Regions from separate parts of the Massilia varians genome, predicted to be linked through region 4. Evidence: predicted binding sites of a transcription regulator. Region 4 holds the regulator's gene; each other region holds the start of a gene.
What was found. Region 4 encodes LexA, which represses DNA repair genes until DNA is damaged. Its sites were predicted from a motif close to ACTGTATNNNNATACAGT; they were not measured.
Positions count from the first base shown of each region.

Region 1: MasN3_RS20045 (Y-family DNA polymerase) is a predicted target of LexA. The motif match lies at 2,003-2,020, and genes of this name have one in related genera.
Region 2: MasN3_RS19910 (error-prone DNA polymerase) is a predicted target of LexA. The motif match lies at 2,986-3,003, and genes of this name have one in related genera.
Region 3: MasN3_RS16490 (ATP-dependent helicase) is a predicted target of LexA. The motif match lies at 1,721-1,738, and genes of this name have one in related genera.

Region 1 covers NZ_AP026966.1:4,437,745-4,442,944, reverse strand. Annotated here, with positions in the region: gene MasN3_RS20060 (hypothetical protein) at 1-47, opposite strand, end outside; gene MasN3_RS20055 (hypothetical protein) at 281-706, opposite strand; gene MasN3_RS20050 (hypothetical protein) at 1,373-1,633, opposite strand; gene MasN3_RS20045 (Y-family DNA polymerase) at 2,110-3,591, shown strand; partial or broken gene MasN3_RS20040 (DNA polymerase Y family protein) at 3,860-4,507, shown strand; gene MasN3_RS20035 (response regulator) at 4,656-5,108, shown strand; gene arfB (alternative ribosome rescue aminoacyl-tRNA hydrolase ArfB) at 5,158-5,200, opposite strand, start outside.
Region 2 covers NZ_AP026966.1:4,405,884-4,411,083, reverse strand. Annotated here, with positions in the region: gene MasN3_RS19925 (hypothetical protein) at 1-133, shown strand, start outside; gene MasN3_RS19920 (M61 family metallopeptidase) at 209-2,056, opposite strand; gene MasN3_RS19915 (PhzF family phenazine biosynthesis protein) at 2,159-2,950, opposite strand; gene MasN3_RS19910 (error-prone DNA polymerase) at 3,051-5,200, shown strand, end outside.
Region 3 covers NZ_AP026966.1:3,677,794-3,682,993, reverse strand. Annotated here, with positions in the region: gene MasN3_RS16505 (chromate transporter) at 1-498, opposite strand, end outside; gene MasN3_RS16500 (chromate transporter) at 495-1,079, opposite strand; gene MasN3_RS16495 (hypothetical protein) at 1,129-1,305, opposite strand; gene MasN3_RS16490 (ATP-dependent helicase) at 1,774-3,864, shown strand; gene MasN3_RS16485 (phosphohydrolase) at 4,208-4,852, opposite strand; gene glpD (glycerol-3-phosphate dehydrogenase) at 4,975-5,200, shown strand, end outside.
Region 4 covers NZ_AP026966.1:4,297,976-4,303,175, forward strand. Annotated here, with positions in the region: gene MasN3_RS19440 (replicative DNA helicase) at 8-1,393, opposite strand; gene rplI (50S ribosomal protein L9) at 1,500-1,952, opposite strand; gene rpsR (30S ribosomal protein S18) at 1,990-2,280, opposite strand; gene priB (primosomal replication protein N) at 2,323-2,613, opposite strand; gene rpsF (30S ribosomal protein S6) at 2,642-3,028, opposite strand; gene lexA (transcriptional repressor LexA) at 3,299-3,931, shown strand; gene MasN3_RS19470 (tetratricopeptide repeat protein) at 3,993-4,727, opposite strand; gene MasN3_RS19475 (cystathionine gamma-synthase family protein) at 4,939-5,200, opposite strand, start outside.

The DNA of each region.
Region 1 (5,200 bases), 140 kb from region 4:
GTTGCCACACCTAACGCAACTTTTGCTGATTCAAAATCGAATGGCATGTGCTTTTTCGCTTCAATATGCACTTTCGCCGATAAGGTCTCGGCACATGCCAGGAACCCATTGCCAAGAATCGCCCGGGCATCGGTCCCAAGTAAGATAAGGATCGTCCTTCTTCGCTTCCAGCCACCAGATGTACAAAGCTGTGTCGTTCCACGTCTTTCTTGTTGCGAGTGGGATCGCCCGAAGTTTGACACGCAGTGCGGCTTGAAACTCTGTCTTTAGCATTATTTTCCTAGCGAGTCTTAACCTTGATGTATGCGTAGTCAGATCCAGTCTGACCTTTGAACACCGATACCTCAACCACACCAGGCAAGTCATTCCAGCGTATCACCATCGGTGAGCGGAATGAAGGCGCCTTCTGGCTAAACCCCAGCTTTGTAATCGCCGTCTCGGTAAAAGGAACTTGCTCCAGACTGTTGACCGTGATCCAGTCTGCTTTCCCGCCGATGTAGACAATCTCGAAACGGCCATCTTGGTAGTCGCACTTCGTACCGCGCTTGTTCTTCGCGCATGTCGGCGTGGCCTTCAGCTGCTCACCGACCTGTTTCATGCTCTGACCTGCAATCTTCGGGATATCAACGGCCGAAGACGCCTGAGCCAACGTACTGGCGACGACTGCTAGCGCGCCGAGGGCAAGATGGAAGTGATGAATCTTCATGGTTTCCTTGCGCTGGCACCGGTCAGCTGCGGGCGCCACCAGGGCGCAGTTCGTTCAGTTTCGCGGCCGCGAGACCAACGCCGCGTTTTCCTATCCTTTGTAGCGGAGCGCGCAGTTGTTCTCCGCTTCCTCTGCCGATTGCCCGAACTCCGCTGCGGTAGCTATGCAGCCTTTCATGTAAGTTCTACGGTCATCGGTTAGACCGGCGTACACGGCTATTGCTATCACTACGCCAGCGAATACAATCGATGCAACAATCTTCATATGATTTATACCGTTCTCCTTCAGGTCGTCGCCCAGCGGAATAGGACCAGTGGAACTGCCGCCAAGCACATGATTACGCTGATTACGGCTGAAGCCTGTTCCTGTCGCCTGCGATTGCGTGCGCCCGGGACAACGGCAGCGCAAAGCACAAGTACAAACATCACGGCCATTAGTTGGAGAATGAGCATTACGGTGCCGATAAAGCCCTGTCCTGTGAAAATACCTCCCAGGATGACAATTGCAGCGGCAACGTTGCCGAAGAACTTTGCTGCCCATTTGTTCCGGTTTGACTCTTCTTTGATAAGTTCTGAGGCAGATTCCATAATCCTAGATGGCTGATTTTGTTGGGAAAGCACGACAGTGTGTGATATTGGTTAGACGATAACGTTGAGCCTTAATGCTTCAGCTGGCGCGCTTGAAGTAGAGCTTCATGGCCACGGGAGTCAGAGCGACCAACCCAATAACGATAGCCGCGCTGTTCCCTTCAGCCATGCCGCCGATGAATGCGTATGCACCTACTGCGGTCATGGGAGCGACCCACTTCCACGACCAGTTGGCGGACTTGCCAAGATTTTGTTTGCGCTCAAGGCGGGCCACTTCCTGCTCAAGCAACAGCTGCTCTTTACGCTTTTTCAGTTCTTCGATGTTGCTCAACTCGCTCATATCAGAACCCTTGGTTAGTGTTTTTATGTGAGCAACATTCTATGCCAGCTAGCGCATTGAAGGAACTAAAATTCGGCAACTAGTGAAAGCTTTTTCTTCTAAGGTTTGGGATGAACCGTGACCATCATCATCGTCCGTGACGATTTTTGGTTCGCCCGCCATCGGCCCCCGTGCGATTAAAACTAGGGCCTTGTTGTGACGCCTTTCATCTTCTACACCATCGGGTGCTGGTCCAGTGTCGCGACCACGGCGCAAAGGGCGGTACCCACAGCACTGCCGCGCTGGTCGGCCGAATGTCACACGGGTCTTGCAAAGGCTACATCTATGTTTTGGGCGCATGACAACTTGCCAAATAATGCACCGTAATGTACTGTATGGATGTACAGTTATTTTGGCGTGCATACCCAGCAGCAATTATTCAATGCAGCAAGTAATTCCTCCCTCCCTGTTGCTGGCGTCTTAGCTTGCCTACTGTCATGCGTCTTTGGATCGGCCTGCATCTACCGCAGATTTCGCTTGAAATATTCGAACCAAACCGGTCGGATGACAGCGTAGGAGTAGTGCTCGAGCGCGAAAAGGTGCTGGGGATGTCGTGTGCTGCACGCGCCGCTGGAATCAAAGTGGGCATGCGCCGTGGCGGTGTACTCATGCTCGTTCCGCATGCCCGAATTTATGAGCGCTCGACTGCCGGCGAAGAAGCTGCACTGCAGGCAGTCGCAATTGCATTGCTCAAGTACACTCCCTTGGTCACTCTGGCTGAAGAATCAACGCTGCTTATCGACATCGGGGCTAGTTTGCGCTTGTTTGGCGGTGTTCGTGCGTTATGCAAGCTCGTCCGCACTGACTTGCGCGCCTTGGGCTTTTCCGGTCGTATGAGCTGTGCACCGACCGCGCGTGGAGCATGGTTGCTTGCTCGATTTCGCGGTGAACGCGTACTCAAGCCTGAGACCATGGCACGTCATCTGGACCGCCTACCCGCCATGATCGTGCCGGCGGCTAGGCCGTTTGCTAGTTGGTTTGAGGGTATCGGTTGTTCGAGCATTGCAGAACTTCGACAACTTCCACGCCCAGGCCTGCAACGTCGATGCGGTCGGCATCTGCTCGACACCCTCGACAGTGCGTTCGGTTCGGCTCCCGAGTTGTTTGAATGGATTACGCCACCATCGACCTTCGAGGCCAAGATCGAACTGTTCGATCGCATTGAGAACGTCGACTTACTAATGGTGGGTGCACAGCGCCTGGTGTTGCAGCTCACTGGTTGGCTGTCCGGTAAACAGTTGGCAGCAGAACGGGTCACACTGCGATTAGTGCACGAGCGGGGGAGAGAGGCCCGTCCTGACACCGCCATCGATATTGCACTTGCCGAGCCCACGTGGCAGAGCGACCACATCCTTCGTCTGATGAAAGAACGACTTGGGCGAGTCGAGCTAGTCGCTCCTGTTATTGGATTGGCTCTGGACGTGGCGCAGCTGCAGCCGATGGCACCGCCGAGTGAGTCTCTTTTTGTAGAACCAGGAGGTACACAAGAAGACCAAGTCCGAATGTTGGAGCTACTGGTGGCTCGTTTGGGGGCTGACAATGTGCTGCAGCCTTTGCCTGTCGCAGACTACCGCCCTGAGGTAGCCAACGCATGGGTGTCAATTCAGCAAAATGTCAAAGAGACCGCCGTGATAGCACAACTGTCGCCGGATCTCGATATGTCCATGCGACCGACATGGTTGCTAGCTAAGCCGATCGCGCTGTTAATTCGGGATCACAGGCCTTTTTATACATCGCCTCTTCGGATGATCTCTGGACCTGAGCGGGTTGAAGCTGGATGGTGGGGCAATACCGCGTCACGCGACTATTTCATCGCTGAGGGGCGAGACCACGTCCTGTACCATGTTTACAGGGAGCGGTTCAGCGGCGACGGCGAAGGCAGTGATCCAAGATGGTTTTTGCATGGGCTGTTCGGCTAGGGCGGCCCGCCTTACTGTGCAAGAGGGCTCCAACGTAGGCAAGGAAATCTCCCCTCCCGCGCCACTTCATCTTGCCATGCAGGTGAGCCAAAGAACATCCTGTAGTCGGGCTATGCATCGCCAGGCGTTCGGTAGCTGACCCCTGTAAAAAATGGACAAACAACTAGATATCCGTCCACCATCACAAAAAATTTAATGGACACGCAGAAAAACGAATTGCGTGCGAAATCAATACCTTACGACGTCCATTTTTCCATCACTTTAAGGTGAGCGCGGGCGGGTGGCGATGCCGCCCACGGCGCTCGAGATCGTTCTGGCCGAGCCCGCATGGCGCGACGAGCACCTGGTGCGCCTGCTCAAGGAACGCCTGGCCCGGCAGGAGCTGCCGGCCCCGGTGATCGGGCTCGGGCTGGAAACGCGGCAGGTGAGGGCGATGGCGCCGCCCACCGAATCGCTGTTCCCCGAGCCGGGCGGCAGCGAGGAAGACCGCATGCGCATGCTCGAGCTGCTGGTGGCGCGGCTGGGGCCGGAGAACGTGCTGCAAGCGCTGCCGCAAGCCGATTACCGGCCCGAGGTGGCCAACGAATGGGTGCCGGTGCAGCAAAAGACCGAGCGCGCGGCGCTCGGTGCGGCGCGGCTGCCGCCGGTTGTCACCAGCCTGCCGCGCCCGAGCTGGCTGCTGGCCAAGCCGATCGCACTGCTCATGCGCAACCACCGGCCCTTCTACGGCTCGCCGCTGAAGGTGGCCTCGACGCCAGAGCGCATCGAGGCCGGCTGGTGGAGCGAGACCCAGACCCGCGACTACTTCATCGCCGAAGGGCAGGACCATACCTTATACTGGATCTACCGCGAGCGCATCGTCGGCGCCGGCGAGGATGCCGAGCCGCGCTGGTACCTGCACGGGCTGTTCGGATAGGCCTGGAAGGCCGGAGGAATTTCCGGCAGATTGAAGGTCGTGCAGAGCGTTAACCGGGCGCTTCCTTCGGCGCGCTTGCGCGATACTGGCGCATGCGGCCCCCCGGGGCTGCGCTGGTTACCAACAATCTCACTCCATGGAGGACCGAGTGTCCGGTTTGATGAACAGCCGCTGGTGCAGTGACAAGAGGCGGCCCGGATTCCCGCCCGGCAGCATGCAGGCGGATGAACAGGATGCGCGAGCACAGGTGGGAGCGGTGCGCAGGGTGCTGGTGGTCGATGACGAGGCCGACGTCGCCGACCTGGCCGAGATGTTGCTGTCAGCCCATGGCATGGACGCCATGGTCGCCTATTCGGGCGCCGCGGCCCTCGAGATGCTGGCGACCCATTCCGACATCGACGCCGTCATTTCCGACGTCATGATGCCCGGCATGAACGGGCTCGAACTGGCCGATCGCATCGCCAGGAGCTATCCGGCGGTCAAGATCATCCTGGCGTCCGGGTATATGGCGCCGTCCATGTTCGATGGACAGGCGGTCAAGCAGCTGTTCATTGCCAAACCCTACCGGATCGACCAGCTGCTGCGGCTGCTGCATACTTAAAAGCGCGTCAAGCCAGCGCGGCGCGTGTCAGGAATAACTGGCTACCGTCCTACTCGCTGACCTTGCCGCGCAAGGCCTTGACCCGCCCGCTG
Region 2 (5,200 bases), 110 kb from region 4:
CGAGGTGCGCCGCTACGACGTCGACACCAAGGCCTACACGAGCTTCGTGCCGCCCGGCGGCGGAGTGGCCGAACCCTGGTGGCTGAGCTTCGGGAAAACGAACGCGGCGACCTTGCAATACGAGGGGCGATAATGAAAAACCGCGGCGCCGGTACAGGACCGGCGCCGCGGTTCGAAGGCTGGCGCAGCAGCACCGGTCAAGCCTGGATTACGGCTTCTTCGCTGCCGCTGCCGATTCCGCCCTCGCAGAATCGTCCTTCGGCCACGCCACGCCGAGCCAGGCGGCGCCCAGCGCCTTCTGCGCGTCGCTCGCCTTGTCCGCGGCCTTCAGCTTGGCCTTGCCTTTCGGCTGCTGCAGCGGGGTGATCTGCTTTTCCACCAGCTCGTCGCGGCGGAACAGGTGAACCGTGAACGGGCCGGTCTTCACCAGCGACATCTTGTCGCCGATGTCCTTGGCGGACACGCGCAGGCCGTTCACGGCCACCAGCGTATCGCCCGAAACCACGCCGGCCTTCCATGCCGGGCTGTCGCGCTCGACGACCGTGACCAGCGCCGGGTCGCTGCCTTCGCGCAGGGTCCAGCCGGCCCACCATTCGGTCTTCTGTTCCTGGTCCTTCGGCACGTCGACCAGCTTCTGCAGGCCGACCTGGGCCAGCAAGGTGTCGAACGGGATCTCGGTGGTGCCGTCCACGTACTGGGCCCACCAGCCGCTCCAGTCCTGGCCGCTCACGCTGCGCAGGGCCGCCAGCACCGCCGGCACGTCGTAGCCGCCCTTGGCGGTCGAGTGCTTCTCGAACAGGATGCGGTGCATGTGCTCGAGACCGCGCTTGCCGCCGGTCTGGCGGCGCAGCTCGATGTCCATCATCAGCGCCAGCACCTGGCCCTTGGAGTAGATGTTGACCGAGGCGTTGCGCGCGCGCTCGCCGCCGACGGCGATCCACTCGTCGAAGCTGGCGTCGGCCGCGCTTTGCTGGAAGCGGCCCGGCTGGTGCAGGTAGTCGTCGATCAGCTTGGCGTAACCCTCGAGGAACTCGTCGCGCTTCTGCAGGCCGGCGCGCAGAACGATCAGCTCGTCGTAGTAGGAGGTGTGGCCTTCGGCGACCCACAGCAGACGGTTGTAGTTCTCGTTCTGGTAGTCGTAGGGCACCATCTCCTTCGGACGGTAGGCCTTGACGTTCCAGGTGTGATAGAACTCGTGCGCGGCCACGCGCAGGAAGTTCAGGTAGTCCTTGCGCGGGGCAAAGGTCCAGCGCGGTTTCTGGATGACGGTGGAGTTGGCGTGCTCGGTGGCGCCGCCGACGCCATCGGTGGCGTGGACGATGAACAGGTAGCGCTGGAACGGATACTGGTTGCCGTACATCTTCGCGGTCTCGACGACGATCTTCTTCAGGTCGGTCATCATCTGCTTGCCGTCGTGGTTGCCGCGGCCCCAGATCGCCAGTTCGATGCTGCGGCCGTCCACCTTGTCGGTGTAGAACTCGTGGATGCCGGTCTCGATCGGCGCGTCGATCAGCACGTCGTAGTTCGGCGCCACGAAGCAGTGGTCGCATGCCCCGCTGTCCATGCCCGAACGCGACTTCCAGCCCTGCGGCACGTCCAGCTTGACCGTCACCTTCTCCTGGCGGAAGGGCGCCGCGTAGACGAACACGCCGCTGGCGTCGAGATAGGCGTGGGTGTCGTCGATGTGGCGGGTGCGCTCGCCCAGCAGGTTGGCGTACAGCTCGTACTGCACCGTTACCGCGTCGCCGGGTTTGGTGCGGACCTGCCAGGTGCCCTTGTCGGTCTTGGCGACCGCCAGCGGCTGGCCCTTGGCGTCGAAGGCCTTGAACAGGCGCACGCCGTTGGCGAGGTTGAGCATGTTGTAGCGGCCGGTGCGCCAGTTCGGCATCTGCACGTCGAGCGTGGTCGCGGTGGTGGCCGGGAAGGTGGCGCGCACTTCGGCCAAGTGCTGTGCCGCATCGGTAATGCGCAGCTGGTAATCGACGTCGGCGCGTGCGGTGGCACTGGCGCCAAGCAGGATCACTGGGAGGGCGTAGGCAAGGAAGGTAGGTTTCATGTCCGCGGTTGGTCTGGCTCTGCTTGAGCTCTGGTGGATATCCGCGGGAGTGTAGCTTAGCTTGCGCCGGACGGACAGTGCATTCTCCAGTATGTACGGGCCTTAGCGCGTGAAGCTCGTGACGACGGCGCCTGGCTCGGCGCGGCCGCCGACCAGGATCGCACCGTCTTCCACCCTGGTGTGAATCAGGCAGGAGCGGCCGGTGGCCTGCCCCTGCCGCAGCGCGATGCCGTGCCCGAGCAGCGCGGTGAGCGCGCCCGCCGCCACACCGGTGGCGCTGTCTTCCAGTGCGGGGTCGAGATGGTTGAAGTTGCGGCCTTCGAAGCGGCCGTCGGGAAGGCGGCACCAGGCATAGACGCCGTTGATGCCGGCTTCCTTGCTCCATGCCGTGATCGCTTCCAGGTCCGGCCGCAGGCCGTGCAGCGTGGCGGCGTCCGGCACTTCGACCAGCAGCTTCGGGCTGCCGACCGAAGCGACCCGCGGCGCTGAAACCGGCACGAAGCCGGGCGCCGCAAGCAGCCGTTCCAGCAGGCCGGCTGCCAGCGCCGGCTGCGCCACTTTCTGCGCCTGCAGGCGCACGAAGCAGGCGTTGCCATCGCGCTGGAGCGCGAGCCGCTGGCCGCGCATCGCCGTCGTCACCGCCAAGGTGGCGGCATCGGGATGACGTGCGAACAGCATGTGCGCCACGGCCAGCGTCGCATGCAGGCACAGCGGGCTGCGCATGTGCGGATAATAGAAATCGACAACCTCGCCGTCCAGGAAAACGCAGGTGGTGTGGCGCGCTTGCGCCAGCGCGCGGCGCGCTTTCTCGTCTGACCGGTCGCCTTCGATGACCAGGGCCGGGTTGCCGTCGCCGGCGTGTTCGCCAAAACAGCTCAGTGCATGAATCCGCATGCGTTTCTCCTTGTCGAGCGGCTCGTCTCGGTTATACTGTGTTTTTATACAGTATTGCCGGTTTGTCCAGCATTGTAGCTCCTTCCTTCACCCCTTGCCGATGACCGATCCGTCCCCGCCGCCGCCACAGGTTTTGCCTCCCTATGCGGAGCTGTTCTGCCTGTCGAACTTCTCCTTCCTCGAAGGAGCCTCGCATGCGGAGGAACTGGTGGCGCGGGCGGTCCAGCTCGATTATTTTGCGCTGGCGCTGACCGACGAATGTTCGCTGGCCGGCGTGGTGCGCGCGCATGCCGAAGCGAAAAAGGCCGGCCTGCACCTGGTGATCGGCGCCCACTTCCACCTGAAGAATGCGGACGGCAGCCCGGCGCTGTCGCTGGTGCTGCTGGCCAAGAACCGCAACGGCTACGGCAACCTCTCCGAATTGATCACCCTGGGCCGCACCCGCAGCGAGAAGGGGACCTATTTCCTCACCCCGGACGACCTGGCCCGCCCCGCGCCCGCATACGCGCACCTGCAGCACATGCCCGACTGCCTGGCGATCCTGCTACCCGCTTATCCCGCGCACGAAGCGGCGGACGTCGACCGCCTGCACCAGCAGGCCGCCTGGATGGCGCACACCTTCCCGGGCCGCGCCTGGCTCGGCCTGGTCCTGCTGCACCGCGCTTTTGACGAGCCGCACCGCGCGACGATCGAAGAGGTGGGCTGGCAGCACGGCCTGCCGATCACGGCGCTCGGCCACGTGGTGATGCACGTGCGCTCCCGCAAGCCGCTGCAGGACACGCTCACCGCCACGCGATTGAAGAAACCGGTGGCCGAATGCGGCTACGGCCTGGCCCAGAACGCCGAGCAGCACCTGCGTTCGCGCCTGCGCCTGGCCAACATCTACGGCCGCGAGGCGCTGGCCGAGACGCTGCGCATCGCGCGCCTGTGCACCTTCTCGCTCGACGAGCTGCGCTACGAATATCCCGAGGAAGTGGTCCCGCCCGGCATCGACGTCAGCAGCTTCCTGCGCCAGGAAACCTATGTCGGCGCGCACCGGCGCTTCCGCGACGGCATCCCGGCCAAGGTGCAGGCCCAGATCGAACACGAACTGGCGCTCATCGCCGAGATGAAGTACGAGCATTACTTCCTCACCGTCTACGACATCGTGCGCTTCGCGCGCTCGCAACACATCCTGTGCCAGGGGCGCGGCTCGGCCGCCAATTCCGCGGTGTGCTACTGCCTCGGTATCACCGAAGTCGACCCGGCGCGCGCCAGCCTGCTGTTCGAGCGTTTCATCTCGCGGGAGCGCAACGAGCCGCCCGACATCGACGTCGATTTCGAGCACCAGCGCCGCGAAGAAGTGATCCAGTACATCTACCGGAAATACGGACGCGAGCGGGCCGCGCTGGCGGCGGTGGTGATCAGCTACCGGCCCAAGAGCGCGCTGCGCGACAGCGGGCGTGCGCTCGGTATCGACCTGGCCATCGTCGAGAAGGTGGCCAAGACCCATCACTGGTTCGACAGCCGCGCCGATCTGCTGGGCCGCCTGGCGGAGGCGGGACTGGACCCGGAATCGCGCCTGGCGCAGCAGTGGGCCACCTTGGCCGACAAGCTGCTGAACTTTCCGCGCCACCTGTCGCAGCACCCGGGCGGCTTCGTCATCGCGCGCGGCAAGCTGTCGCGCCTGGTGCCGATCGAGAATGCCACCATGGCGGAGCGCAGCGTCATCCAGTGGGACAAGAACGACCTCGAAGAACTCGGCCTGATGAAGGTCGACGTGCTGGCGCTGGGCATGCTGTCGATGATGCGCCGCGGCCTGGAACTGGTGGGCCAGCGCTACGGCAACCTGTTCGAGATGCAGGACATCCCGCCCGACGACACCGCCACCTACGACATGATCTGCGCGGCCGATACGGTGGGCGTGTTCCAGATCGAGTCGCGCGCCCAGATGAGCATGCTGCCGCGCATGCGCCCGCGCCGCTTCTACGACCTGGTCATCGAAGTGGCCGTGGTGCGTCCCGGCCCGATCCAGGGCGGCATGGTCCATCCCTACCTGCGGCGCAGGCAGGGCCTCGAACCGATCCATTACCCCAGCGAAGAGATGAAGGTGGCGCTCGAGCGCACGCTGGGCGTGCCGATCTTCCAGGAGCAGGTGATGCAGGTGGCGATCCTCGGCGCCGGCTTCACGCCGGGCGAGGCCGACCAGCTGCGGCGCGCGATGGCGGCCTGGAAGCGCAAGGGCGGGCTCGAAAAATACTACGACCGCAT
Region 3 (5,200 bases), 620 kb from region 4:
GCTCGCCCCGGCGAGCAGCCAGACCGGCCAGCTGCCGTGCGCCGGACCGGCGCCGGCGAGCAGCCAGCTGGTGGCCAGCAGCATGCCGATCACGGTCGGCGCCATGCCGAGCCGGAAGGCGCGCACCGTGCGCAGCTCGCGATTGCGGTGTCCCCACTGCGCGACCTGGTAATTGAGGATGGAAGAGGGCAGCAGGATGCCGGCCATGGCCAGCGCCACGCCGCCCAGGGCGGCGCCGAGGCTGCCGGTGTTCATGCCCAGGTGCCAGCCCATCAGTGCGACGAACAGCACGTTCGGTCCCGGCGCCGCCTGCGCCAGCGCGATCGCATCGCTGAACTGGGAAGGGGCCAGCCAGCCCTCCTCTTCGACCAGGAAGCGCTGCATGTCGGCGCTCACCGAGATCGCGCCGCCGAACTGCATCAGCGACAGCATCAGGAAATGGACGAACAAGTTGAGCCAGTCGTGCCAGCCCAGGACGAGGAGCGGCGCCGTCGTCATCGCAAGCCGCGCCAGGCCAGCACGAAGCCGAGCCCGCCCAGCGCGGGCAGCACCCAGAGCAGCGGTGCGCGCAGCCAGGCCAGCAGGGCAAAAGCCGCCGCCGCGATGCCGATCGACCAGGGCAGCGGGATCGGGTTCTTCGCCAAGGCGCTGGACAGCTTGAGGCCAGTGGCGGCGATCAGGCCGGCCGACACGGCCGCCATGCCGCGCAGCGCGCCGGTCACCGCGGGGTGATCCGCGTACTGCGCGTGGAAGGCCGCCAGCACCAGCACCAGCAGCAGCGGCAAGGCGAGCAGTCCAGCGGCCGCGGCCACGGCCCCGGGCAGGCCGAACCAGCGGGCGCCGATCATGATCGACAGGTTGAGCACGTTCGGCCCGGGCATGATCTGCGCCACGGCCCAGTCCTCGATGAATTCCTCCTGCGTCAGCCAGCGCTTGCGCTCGACGATCTCGCGCTGGACCACCGCGAGCACGCCGCCGAAGCCTTGCAGGGCAAGGACGGTAAACGAGACGAACAGGTCGGCCAGCGACGCCGGACGGAGACGGTCCGGATCGGGATGGGTGGCAGGCGTAGCGCGCATCCCGGGATGGTCGTCGCGCCGCTGCCAGCCTGTCATGCGGGGCGGGCGCTCAGCCGCCGCCGATGCCGCGCATCACCTTGCCGGTGCCGCCGCAGTTGGAGCAGGGCCGGCCGTCGGACAGCTTGCCGCTGCCGGCGCAGGCTTCACAGACGTCTTCGCCGGCGCCGGGCGTGTCGGGTTCGGCTTCGTCACCAGGGTTCAGATCGGGATCGGGGTGCATGCTCATGGCGTCCTCGCAGTAGTTGGTTGCGCGGCCATTGTAGGCGGCGCCGGCGCGGGGCGGCGCAGCGCTGACCTTGCAGACGGGCCGGGCTTATACACAAAAATTGCCGTAAAATAATTTTGTGCATCTCCGTGCCAGTTGCGCGACAGTAGCGTGTAAACCCTTGATTTGTGGGCCTATCGTGATTGCCTTCCCAATAGGCAAATTGTTGAAAGCCGCACGGATGGCCGCATCCGGCGTGTCAAGCCCCCGCTTTTCCACATAGTTATTCACAGACTTTGTGGATATCAGGAAAACTTTTTAGTTATTAACTACTTAGCATGGCTTCTGCATGTAATCCATGACCTGATGCCGGGCAAAACGGGGTTTCAATCGTGCGCAGGCTTGACTATTCCAGGATTGAGGCTTGCGCAAGAGAACTGGATAAATGTACAGTATGACATTCGCAGCCCCCATTTTCCTGTCACCTCCATGTCCGCCGTCCTTGACCAGCCCGCCTCCGACGATCCCTTCGCCGGCCTGAATGCCGAACAGCGCGCGGCGGTCGAGCACGACATCGGCGCCGCCGGCGCGCGGCCGCTGCTGGTGGTGGCCGGGGCGGGCTCGGGCAAGACCAATACGCTGGCGCACCGGGTCGCACGCCTGATCCAGGCTGGCGCCGATCCCCAGCGCATCCTGCTGCTGAGCTTCTCGCGGCGTGCCGCCGGGGAGCTGGGGCAGCGCGCCGGCGGCGTGCTGCAGCGCCTGCTCGGCAAGGGCGGCAGCGCCAACGCGGCCCAGCTGAGCTTGCCCTGGTCCGGCACCTTCCACGCGATCGGCGCGCGCCTGCTGCGCGAGTATGCCGGCCGCATCGGCCTGGACGAATCCTTCACCATCCACGACCGTGGCGACGCCGAAGACCTGATGGGACTGGTGCGCCACGAGATCGGCCTGTCAACGACGGAAAAGCGCTTTCCGCTGAAGGGCACCTGCCTGTCGATCTATTCGCGCGTGGTCAACAGCCGCGAGCCCCTGGAGGCGGTGCTGCAATCCACCTTCCCCTGGTGCAGCGAGTGGGAAGGGCAACTGAAGACCCTGTTCGGCGCCTACGTCGATGCCAAGCAGGAGCAGAACGTGCTCGATTACGACGACCTGCTGCTGTTCTGGTCGGAGATGGCGAGCGACCCGGAGCTGGGGCTTGAACTGGGCGGGCGCTTCGACCACGTGCTGGTGGACGAATACCAGGACACCAACCGCCTGCAGGGGGCAATCGTCACCGGCATGAAGCCCACCGGCGCGGGCGTGATGGTGGTCGGTGACGATGCCCAGTCGATCTATGCCTTTCGCGGCGCCACCGTGCGCAACATCCTCGACTTCCCGAAGCAGTTCACGCAGAGCGCCCACGTCATCACGCTGGAGCGCAACTACCGCTCGACCCAGCCTATCCTGGACGCTTCCAACGCCGTCATCGCGGCCGCCCGCGAACGCCACGCCAAGACGCTCTGGACCGACAAGACATCCAGCCTCAAGCCGCAACTGGTCCTGATCCCGGACGAAGCCGAGCAGGCGCGCTGGGTCTGCCGCCGCATCCTGGAGCAGCGCGAGGCCGGCATCGGCTTAAGGTCGCAGGCGGTGCTGTTCCGCGCGGCCAGCCACAGCGCCGCGCTGGAGCTGGAGCTGATGCGCCGCAACATCCCCTTCGTGAAGTTCGGCGGCCTGAAGTTCCTGGAAGCGGCCCACATCAAGGACGTGCTGGCGGTGCTGCGCTTCGCCCAGAACCCCAGCGGGCGCATGGCGGGCTTTCGCGTCGCCCAGCTGATCCCGGGGATCGGCCCGGCAACGGCCACCCGCCTGCTGGACGCCGTAGGCGAGGCCGCCGACCCGGTGGCGGCGGTGGAGGGCTTCGCCGCGCCGGGCAAGAGCCGCGAGGACTGGGCCGCCTTCAGCGCGCTGTACCGGCGCCTGCGCACGCCCGGCCTGCGCTGGCCGGCCGACATCGAGCTGGTCAAGCAATGGTACTTGCCGATGCTCGAACGCAGGTACGACGACGCCCAGGTGCGCGCCGCCGACGTCGAGCAGCTGGCCGCCCTGGCGGGCGGGCACGCGACGCGCGAGAGCTTCCTGGCCGAGATCACGCTGGACCCGCCCGAAGCCACCAGCGACCGCGCCGGCAGCCCGCTGCTCGACGAAGACTACCTGATCCTATCGACCATCCATTCCGCCAAGGGACAGGAGTGGACATCGGTGACGGTGCTGAACGTGGTGGACGGCTGCATCCCGTCCGACATGAGCACCGGCAGCATTGATGACATCGAAGAAGAGCGGCGCCTGCTCTACGTGGCCATGACCCGCGCCCGCGAACACCTGCACCTGGTGCTGCCGAACCGTTTCTTCATCAAGCAGCAGGCGCAGATGGGCGACCGCCACGTCTATGCCGCGCGCACGCGCTTCATCACCCCAGCCATGCTCAAGCATTTCGAGGAAACCACCTGGCTGAGCGCGGAGACGCAGCAGCTGCGCAAGCCGGTGCCGGAGAGCGTGCGCATGCTGGTGCGGGAGCGGGCCAGGAACGTGTGGAAATAAGCGAAGATCGGCGCACGTTGAGGACTTATCCCCCGTGCGGCGATTTTGTAGGAATATGCCCCAGAGCCCCGCACCGCACGAAAGCGTCGTGTGTGCAAGTCCTTGATTTTTAGAGTTTTTCAATTTGCCTGCGGAACGAGCAATTTGTTGAAACCCGCATCATTACTGGACTTTCGGCTTGTCAAGTAGTGCTTTTCCACATCTTTATCCACAGTTCTTGTGGATATACGAGAATTTCCTATAAAATCAATTGCTTACGTGCGGAGTTTGAGCTTCCTCAAGCTTTGCACCCATTTGCGGCGGCGGCCATGCAGCATGGTGTAGAAAGCCCGTGTTGCGCAAATCAGGCACGCGCGTTGGCGCTGGCCTGCTTCAGGCGATCCAGCTCGGCCAGGAAGCGTTCCGCGGCAAGGCTCGGGGACCACGGTTCCCAGGGCGTGCAGCCGAAATAGGCCGCCAGCGGATCCTGGTCCAGCACGGCGGCGCGGATTTTGAGCGTGCGCCTTACCTCATCGCGGGTCCAGCCGGTCACGTGCACTGCCTCGCTTGCCGCCGCCAGCCGGTCGGCCTGCTTGTGCAGCCCGTGCTCCTTCTCGGTCCAGGCCGGCAAACCATAGCGCAGGAACACCATCTGCTCCAGGCGCTTCGTCAACGCGCGAAAGCCTTCGCCCAGGAAGGGCTTGATCACCGAGATCGCATCGAAGCCGAGCAGGCCTTCCTCGGCGTCGTGCAGCAGCTCGCGCAGTTCCTGCAGGGGCGTGGGCCGGGGAGCGCGGGCGCGGCGCAGCAGCATCACGGTGAGCGAGTGCTGGGCCACGGACAGGGGCAGCGGCCAGGCCGAGTGTCCGCCCCAGCGGTAGGTGCGCGCCAGGCCTAGCGCCAGGTCGGCATCGTCCCAGTCGAAGGGAGTCGGGTTGAGCAGGTCCAGGCGCTTGCCGGATGGCATGCGGACCCAGGCACGCACGTCGGTGCTGGATGAGTTGTGCATGTGCCGATTTTACACACAGGCAGACGCATTCTTTGCATAATTGATACAAGCAAAGATGCTCCAGCGCCAAGTAGCTACACTGGACCGGCTAGGCGGCCCGGCCCGCCGACAGGAGGCGCGATATGATCGATGACACCCAGCTGGAATGCGACGTGCTGGTCGTGGGCGGCGGCATCAACGGCGCGGGTATCGCGCGCGATGCGGCCGGGCGCGGACTGCGGGTGGTCCTGTGCGACAAGGACGACCTCGGTTCCCATACCTCGTCCGCGTCGAGCAAGCTGATCCACGGCGGCCTGCGCTACCTCGAACACCGCGCCTTCGGCCTGGTGCGCAAGGCGCTGCTCGAGC
Region 4 (5,200 bases):
GTTGCTGTTAATCGCCCTGATAGATGCTCAGGTTACCGCTGTAGTTGCCAAACTTGGTGTAGGAGCCGATCCAGGTAAGACGAATCGCCCCGATCGGGCCATTACGCTGCTTACCGATGATGATTTCGGCGGTTCCTTTATCCGGCGAGTCGGGGTTGTAGACCTCGTCGCGATACAGGAAGATGATAACGTCCGCATCCTGTTCGATAGCGCCCGATTCGCGCAGGTCGGACATGACGGGTCGTTTATTGGGTCGCTGTTCCAGGGAACGGTTCAGCTGGGACAGTGCGATGACGGGACAATGCAGCTCTTTCGCCAGGCCTTTCAGGCTTCGCGAAATCTCGGAAATCTCGGCGGCGCGGTTGTCGCCCGGCTGGCTGCCCTGCATCAGCTGCAGGTAGTCGACGATGATCAGGCCCAGTTTGCCGCACTGGCGCGCCAGGCGTCGTGCCCGCGCGCGCATTTCGATGGGATTGAGCGCCGGCGTCTCGTCGATATAGAGCTGGGCGTCATTCATCTTCTGAATCGCGTGCGTCAGGCGCGGCCAGTCTTCGTCGTTCAGGCGGCCGGTACGCAGGCGGTGCTGGTCGAGCTGGCCCACGGAACCGAGCATACGCATGGCCAGCTGGGCGCCGCCCATTTCCATGGAAAACACAGCCACCGGCAGGCCGGCCTCGATCGCCACGTTCTCGCCGATGTTGACCGAGAACGCGGTCTTGCCCATCGACGGGCGGCCGGCGACGATCACCAGGTCGCCCGGCTGCAGGCCGGAGGTCATGCGATCGAGGTCGATGAAGCCGGTCGGCACGCCGGTGATCTCGCCCTGGTTCTCGCGCGAGTACAGCTCGTCGATGCGCTCGACCACCTGGGTGAGCAGCGGCTGGATCGGGTTCCAGCCCTGCTGGCCCCGGGCACCGGTTTCGGCGATCGCGAAGATCTTCGATTCGGCTTCGTCCAGCATCTGCTTGACTTCCTTGCCCTGCGGGTTGAAGGCGTTGCCCGAGATTTCGTCGGCGACCGTGATCAGGTTGCGCAGGATGCCGCGGTCGCGCACGATCTCGGCGTAGCGCCGGATGTTAGCCGCCGAGGGCGTGTTCTGCGCCATCGCGTTCAGGTACTGCAGGCCGCCCACCTCCTCGGCCTTGCCCAGCATGTTGCAGGCTTCGTAGACCGTGATCACGTCGGCCGGCTTGCCGGCGTTGATCAGGCGGACCATCTGTTCGAAGATGATGCGATGGTCGTAGCGGTAGAAATCCTCGGCGTGCATGAAGTCGGCAATGCGGTCCCAGGCCGCGTTATCGCGCAGCAGGCCGCCGATGACGGACTGTTCTGCTTCGATGGAATGCGGCGGGATGCGCAGGGAATCGACTTGCGGATCGGATGGGGAATTCATGGCGGGCATTATACCGTTTCCGGTCACACGGCTGAAATAATTGGCGAGTTTCCGGGAATAAAAAAAGCCGGGCGAACCCGGCTTTTTTCAATTATACAACAGCAGCTTAAGCGGCTTCGCCGACGACGGCGATGGTGATCTCGGACACGACGTCGGTGTGCAGCGCGACGGAGACCGGGAATTCGCCGGTGGTCTTCAGCGGGCCGGTCGGCATGCGAACCTGCGACTTCTCGACCGGGAAACCTTGCTTGCTCAGGGCTTCGGCGATGTCGAAGTTGGTGACCGAACCGAACAGACGGCCGTCCACGCCCGCCTTCTGGGCGATGGTGACGGTCATGCCGCTCAGCTTGTCGCCTTGCGCCTGGGCAGCTGCCAGCTTCTCGGCTGCTGCTTTTTCCAGTTCGGCGCGCTTGACTTCGAACTCGGCCACGGCGGCCTGGGTAGCGCGGCGTGCCATCTTTTGCGGGATCAGGAAGTTACGTGCGTAACCGTCCTTGACTTTGACGACGTCGCCCAGGTTACCGACGTTGACGACTTTTTCGAGCAGGATAACTTGCATATTTATTCTCCAGGTATTCTGACTGACGTGCCGCTGATTAAGCGTTGTGCAGGTCGGTGTACGGCAGCAGCGCGAGGTAGCGTGCGCGCTTGATGGCGGTGTCGACCTGGCGCTGGTAGTGCGCCTTGGTGCCGGTCAGGCGTGCCGGCATGATCTTGCCGTTTTCCTGGACGAAGTCCTTCAGGGTGTCGACGTCTTTGTAATCCACTTGCTCAACGCCGGCGGCGGTGAAGCGGCAGAACTTCTTGCGCTTGAACAGCGGGTTCTGCTGTTTGCGCTTCATTTTTTCTTTGGCTTTGTTTTTGTCGAACTTTTTACCGAATGCCATTTCGAGGCTCCTGTATCTAATCTAAGTTGCGCCAACCTACAGTTAGGCGGCACTGAAATCAATGATGTGAAACACCAAGGCTTTGCTGTTGCGGTTTTTTCGTGCAAGGAATCCGTCGAAGCGGTAGGCGGCGCCGAGTTCGGCGCTTTCCAGCCTGCCTGAAATCTCGCCTGCGCCGAGCGCGGGGATTTCAAACGCGACCTGCCTTGCCACTCCGGCCTCGACCTGCTGCGAATCGTGCATCAGGATCGCGCCCACGATGGGGACGCCGGCCGGGGTGAAACGCAGGACGTCTCGCTCCGCGATGGTCGCGATGAGCTGGAACCGGTTCACTGCGCTCTACGAATTCCCGAGAAAAAACTTAGGCAGCAGCGGCCGGGGCAGCAGCAGCTGCTTCAGCGCGGTGGCTCTTGGCTGCGTCTTCGCGCTGGACCGACTTCATCATCGGCGACGGTGCGGTTTCGGCCTTCTTCATCTTGACGGTCAGGTGACGCAGGACGGCATCATTGAACTTGAATGCGGTTTCCAGCTCGACCAGGGTCTCGTTGTCGCACTCGATGTTCATGCAGATGTAGTGAGCCTTCGGCAGCTTCTGGATCTGGTAAGCCATCTGGCGACGGCCCCAGTCTTCCACGCGATGGATGTTACCGCCGCGGCTGGTGACCGTGGTCTTGTAACGCTCGATCATCGCCGGAACTTGCTCGCTCTGGTCCGGGTGGACGATAAAAACGATTTCATAATGACGCATGCAACACTCCTTGAGGACGTTTAAACAAATGCCCACCTCGGCGTCAAGACGAGTGTGGGAAGGGAAAGCCTTCGATTATAGCCTGAAAACTCGGCGGATGGAAACCCGGGCATGGTCCGGGCCGGCGACGGACCGCAAAAAGCGGGCAGGTGCGCCACGAATGCAGCAGTTGCGCACATTTTTTGCAGTTTTCCCGTGTTTGCCCTTGCGTATATCAGAATACTGTACAAAAATACAGTCTGCTCTTACAACTAATGCCGTATACCACCCATGCTCAAGCTCACTGCAAGGCAAGAACAGATCCTTAACCTGATCAAGGAAGCGATCGAAAACACCGGCTTCCCGCCGACCCGCGCCGAAATCGCGGCCGAGCTGGGTTTCAAGTCGGCCAATGCGGCCGAAGAACACCTGCAGGCCCTGGCGCGCAAGGGCGCGATCGAGATTTCGCCGGGCACCTCGCGCGGCATCCGCCTGGTCGGCGCCTCGGTCGAGCAGATCCCGATGCCGCCCCCGAACCTCATGATGTCGCTGCCGCTGGTTGGCCGCGTAGCCGCCGGTTCGCCGATCCTGGCCCAGGAACACGTCGAGGCCACCTACTCCGTGGACGCCGCCATGTTCTCGGCGCGCCCCGACTTCCTGCTGAAGGTCAAGGGCTGGTCGATGCGCGATGCCGGCATCTGCGACGGCGACTTCCTGGCCGTCAAGAAGATCGACAGCGCCAAGAACGGCCAGATCGTGGTGGCCCGCCTGGGCGAAGAAGTCACCGTCAAGCGCTACCGCAAGACCGGCAACCTGGTCGAACTGCTGCCGGAGAATCCGGACTTCAAGGTGATCCAGGTGAACCCGGAAGACGAGTTCGCGCTCGAGGGTCTCGCTGTCGGCCTGATGCGCAGCTGGCACTAAGAGCGCCCAACAATTCCCTTTTTGTTAGGCGCTCCAGTCGTGAAGCCGCCTCCCCGGCGGCTTACTGAATCTTCTTGTCCGCCCAGTGTGAATCCTTCTTGATGGAATTCACTACCTTGTTGTGCTCCGCCACGTAGGCCTCGGTCGCCGAGCGCCAGGCAGCATAGTCGGCCAGCACCAGCTTCGAACTCACCTTCGCTTCCTCGCTCAGGTTTTCCTGCAGCTGCGCCAGGTAGGCGTTCGATTGCTCGATCTCTTCCTTGTTCATCAGCTTCTGGACGTCGGCCGGAATCCGCTTGGACAGCGGCATCGCCGCGTTCAGGTTGGTGACGTACTTGTTGTAGCACTCCTGCCAGGTCTGCACGGCCGCACTGATGCGGTCGATGTCGGCATTGACCTTTGACATTGCCGGAATGCGCGGCGTGGTGCAGCGGAACTCGCCCGATTTCAGGTCTTCGCCGTCATAGCCCTTGATCCAGTAATCGATGTCCTTGCGGCGCTTGGCGCGCTGCTCGATCAGCTCGAGCGAAGCGATCGCGACCTTGTTGCCCTTGGCGGCGGCTTTCTTGAACAGGTCGAGCGCCCTGGCTTCATCGACCTCCCCTGCCTCGCCGTAGAAATACATCTGGCCCAGCGCCTGCTGGGCGGCCGGATTGCCGGCATTGGCCAGCTTGGTGTAGATCTTCAGCGCGCCCGCGTAGTCCTTCTTGTCGAACAGGGCATTGGCGTCTTCCAGCTCGCCGGCAAAGGCGGCGCCGCACAGCAGCAGGGATGCAAGGAACAGCTTGGTCTTCATGGGCAGGTGGATGAGGTAAATGGAAAGCCCATGATAGCGGCAATGTGCCGCCCTGCTCAACCGCTGAAACAAAATGATGGGCATAGGGGTGATCTGGTCCAGTGGACCGGATCACGCTCCGCCGACCGCGCGTTCAACACCAGTATGCATTGCGGCAGAGCATGCCGAAGTTGAACGCGCGGTCGGACAAGCCGACCACCCTACATATGCCTTATGCGTCGAGCGCCTGGCGGAAGTCCGCCAGCAGGTCCTCGGTGTCCTCGATGCCCACCGAGACCCGGATCAGGGACTCGGCGATGCCCATGCTGGCGCGCCGCTCTGCGCCCATCTCGAAGAAGATGGTGTGCGCCACCGGGATCACCAGGGTGCGGGTGTCGCCCAGGTTGCTGGCCGGGATGCCGAGCTTCAGGCGGTTCAGGTAGTCGAAGGGGTCGATGCTGTCGACCAGCTCGAAGCTCATCAGGGAACCGCCG